DNA from 2 places in the Desulfotomaculum defluvii genome. Region 1 is predicted to be linked to the other one. Evidence: predicted binding sites of a transcription regulator. Region 1 holds the regulator's gene; the other holds the start of a gene.

What was found. The regulator Rex, encoded in region 1, represses fermentation and respiration genes when NADH is low (regulators of the CRP and FNR family bind a similar motif). The targets are predictions, from matches to a motif close to ATTGTTAANNNNTTAACAAT.
Region 2: a site for Rex is predicted at 897-916, ahead of ACYQ03_RS13500 (DUF3796 domain-containing protein). Genes of this name have one in related genera too.

The regions. Positions count from the first base shown of each region.
Region 1 covers NZ_BAAHYV010000006.1:874,681-876,887, reverse strand. The annotation lists gene radC (RadC family protein) at 1-13, opposite strand, end outside; gene ACYQ03_RS06905 (Maf family protein) at 10-585, opposite strand; gene ACYQ03_RS06900 (DUF4321 domain-containing protein) at 607-861, opposite strand; gene ACYQ03_RS06895 (redox-sensing transcriptional repressor Rex) at 1,030-1,662, opposite strand; gene ACYQ03_RS06890 (bifunctional folylpolyglutamate synthase/dihydrofolate synthase) at 1,951-2,207, opposite strand, start outside.
Region 2 covers NZ_BAAHYV010000007.1:1,297,220-1,299,426, forward strand. The annotation lists gene ACYQ03_RS13495 (amidohydrolase family protein) at 1-506, shown strand, start outside; gene ACYQ03_RS13500 (DUF3796 domain-containing protein) at 522-866, opposite strand; gene hydG ([FeFe] hydrogenase H-cluster radical SAM maturase HydG) at 1,023-2,207, opposite strand, start outside.

The DNA.
Region 1 (2,207 bases):
TTGGATATGTCATACAATTTCGACTCCAAACATTCGTAATGACTCTGCCAGTTTTGACACCGGCAAACCAACAACACTAAAGTAGCATCCACGAATGCTGTCAATAAAAACAGATGCCAAGCCTTGGGCAGCATAGGCGCCCGCTTTATCCATCGGTTCTCCAGTTTCTACATAACGCTTAATTTGTTCCTTTGAAAGGCTCTTAAAACATACGGTTGTTACTTGATGCGTCACGACACTTTGACCCGTGGCAGCATCGATAACAGCTAAACCAGTCAAGACTTCATGACTTCTTCCCTGTAGGCTGCTCAACATTTGTATCGCTTCCTCGGGATTTGCTGGCTTACCTAGGGGTTTATTATCCAAGACAACAATTGTGTCTGCACCAATAACCAGACCTTTATCACGAGTTGCAGCAACAGCCACTGCTTTACGTTCAGCCAGTTGCTCAACCATTTGTGTCACTAAAATACTATCATCAAATGTTTCTTCCACATCACTAACTTGTACTTCAAAAGCTAACCCTAGATTATTAAGCAGTTCCTGTCTTCTAGGTGATGCAGATGCTAGAATTATTTGCTGCACAAAGGACACTCCTATGGTTTATTATAATTTTCGGTAGGTTAAAAAGCCAAGAAATAAACCTAGAGCCGTAACAGGCCCTAAAGTCATGGTCAAACCAAAGGATAACTGAAGAAAATATAGATCTAAGGTTGTATGATCAATGCCAATGGAAGTAAAGTTGTCCAACATTGGCATATATGAAGCTAAAACATGTCCCAGAGCACTACCGGCAATACCCCCTGCCAATAAAAGTACAATCAGCGTCAACGTTCCCTTGCCAGTTCTTATTTTACCCATTATCTCACCTATTACAATGGTTGGAATTACTACTAACTAAGTTTATCATTGACCCTATTATATCACAAGCAATTAACGTTAAATTAATTGTCCCCTATAAAACTATAAGTATGTTTATAAAAGCTCAAAATAAAAGATAAAAGGTGGGTTAATCCCCACCTTTTCTGGTTATTTTTCTTTTAGGGCTAAGTTAAAGGTTAAAATTTCTAATTTAACAGAAAGGTCTACGTTTCGGACTTCTACATCATCTGGTACATTTAAAGAAATGGGGGCAAAGTTTAAGAGTGCTTCCAGTCCAGCCTTCACCATAATCTCAGCAATATCTTGGGCTGCCTTGGAAGGTACGGCAATAATACCGATTCTTACATTATGTTCCTTTACTACTCGGGACAATTCCTCCAGTGGAAGCACTTCCATATCAGCGATCCGTTTGCCAATTTTAGTAAGGTCATTATCGAAAACACCAACAATAGAAAAGCCCCTATCCTTAAACTCCTTATATGTAACCAGAGCGGAACCCAAATTACCAGCCCCGACCATAACTAAGTTCCAAGGATCTGATAAACCCAATATTTTTACTGTATAACGGATTAAATCTTTAACATTATAGCCGACTCCTCTGGTGCCAAATTCCCCAAAGTATGCCAAATCCTTCCGAACCTGAGCAGGACTTACTCCCACACCTTCGGCAATATCCCCAGAGGATACTGTTGTAATTCCCTTTTTATCTAATCTTTTTAAAAACCTAGAATATATAGACAATCTAGTAATTGTTGCTTCCGGGATTTTTAGTGCTTTCACCAGGGCCCCTCCCTTTATATAAAAAATATTTCATTTATTAATTTCGCTTATTGCAACGTATTAATTCCTATAACAATATTATAGTCGTAAAAAGGCCCAGTTGCAAAGAGTATTTGTGAATACTGTGTCAAAACATTAATAGAAAAAATTCTTAAATTATCGTCTCTATAGCCTATTATACTCATTTTTTAGATATAATTCGACAAAATTAACTATATTTCTTTTTTTGGTAATAACTTTCTGTCGAATGAATTTTCCTACTGTTGTTATAGTTTGCACTTGAATCATTTATGAATAACTTATACTCATAATAAAACTCCTTGCCTCTGCCACCATATATAATGAACCTGTTATACACAATATTTCATTCTCTCTTACCTGATCTAACGCTTTTAAGATAGCCTCCTCAACATCTTCAATGACCATTACTTGATCTAGATAGACACGAACATATTCGGCTAGCTTTGTCCAATCTCCCGCTCTAGGATTATTGGACCGTGTCACCACAACTGCCTTAGCCAAAGGTGCCAATTCAGCCACAACCT
Region 2 (2,207 bases), on a different contig from region 1:
ATTATGTCTATGATCCGATTTATGATCCTATTTATGAACTTGCTAGAAAATATAAGGTTCCTGTTGCCATTCATTGTGGTGATACACAATCGTACCGAGGTCTGTTGAAATATTCACATCCTCTTACTATTGATGAGTTAGCTGTACAGCATCAGGATGTTACCTTTATTATTTGTCACCTGGGGGTTCCTTGGACAATGGATACCGCAGAATTAATCGCCAAGAATCCAAACGTATATGCAGATCTATCTGGACTTATCGCAGGTAATAAGGAACAGGTGGAAAAGGTTAAAGATACCAAACTATACGTTGAACACATCCAACGGGGTTTAGTTTTTGCTAATAGATATGATAAAGTTATATTTGGATCTGACTGGCCATTAGTACCTATCGGACCCTATGTTGATTTTATCAAGCATATAATACCACAGGAGTACCATGATGCTGTATTTTATAAAAATGCCCTTGCTGTTTATCCTAAATTGAAGAAATTAATAGGTTCATAGTCCTAGCATAAATTATTAACGTTTTTCCAATTTTAAAAATATTGCGGTAAAAACATACATAGGCAATAGAAAGATTATGGCTAGGCCTATTGACAAATCCTGAACAGACAGATTTTTAGCCAAAATAATATATCCACTGACTAAGGTACAAACTGTAATACTGACAAAAAGGGTTGGTAATGCAGCTATTCTAACATTTTTTTGAAATAACTCATCGGGTACTACCCTGAAATACCTAAAGTAAATGGTAAGACCAAAAAAACCAAAAAAAACAAAGTAATATAAATCAACACAAAAGCCAAGCAGTCCTATAAAACCCAAAAACCCCAAAAAGCCTAGATAACCAAATTTGTTTTTCATAGCTTTTATCACTCCCTATAACATAATTTGTGTGATAAAAATATAACATTGTATTTGCAGTGTCAATTAAAAAATTTTATATGATAGTTATTAGCACATTAAACCTCTCCATAAATATGGAGAGGTTTAATAACGCCTTAAGGTTTACCCAATTTGTTAAAAATATAAATCTCTTTCGCCCTTCTCAATTTGGATCAGTCGATCTTCGGTTATTTTTCTAATTTGTTCATTTTTAATCTCATTAAGGTGATTTCTAATGGTCATTTCGCCTACTTGTTTTGTTTCAGGACTAGCGTAATCTATCAGATATTCCTTAAAGGTTAGGATAGCATTCGGTTGACAGACATTCTGTATCTCACCGGATTTAGCCAGGGGCATAAACCTGTCCCCAGTTCTTCCCTTACGATAACAAGCAGTGCAATAGCTTGGAATATACCCAGACTCGCAAATACGTCGAATTATTTGATCCGGTGTACGATGGTCAGCTACTTCAAATTGGGCATCACCTTGTTCTTTGGTTTTGATACCTTTTTTAACATCCTCCAATTGTTGTTTATAGCCACCAATTCCTACACAAGAACCAGCACTCATTTGGGAGATACCAAGGTCAATTATTTCATCACGGTAGTTAGGTTCCTCCCGGGTAGAAATAATGAGTCCGGTATAGGGAACTGCTAAACGTAGAACCGCCACTATTTTCTTAAATTGATCATCATTTACTAAATATGGGAAGGTTTCTAAATCAACCCCTTCAGCTTCCCTCATCCGTGGGAAGGAAAGGGTGTGGGGACCTACTCCAAATCTTTCTTCCAAATGGTTAATTCCTAGCATAAGTGCCACTACTTCATAGTGATAATCATATAAACCAAAGAGCACCCCCATACCTACATCATCAATGCCACCTTTCATCGCTCGATCCATAGCTGTAGTATGCCAATCGTAGTCTCTCTTTGGACCAGAGGGATGCATTTTAGCATAGGTCTCCCGATGGAAGGTTTCTTGGAACAGAATATAAGTTCCAATACCAGCTTCTTTTAAGAGGCGATATTCTTCAATGGTGGTTGCTGCAATTTGGACATTTATTCTTCGAATGGCTCCATTATCCTTTGTCGTTTCATAAATTGTTTTCATGGCTTCTAGTACATACTCGATGGGTGTCCTTTTGGGGTCCTCACCCATATCCAACATTAAACGTTTATGTCCCAGCTCCTCCAAGGCCATTACTTCTTCACGAATCTCTTCCATGGTTAATTTTTTTCTAGTAATTTTATTGGAACAACGATAACCACAGTATACACAATTGTTCACACAATAGTCACTTAGATAAAGGGGAGCAAAAAG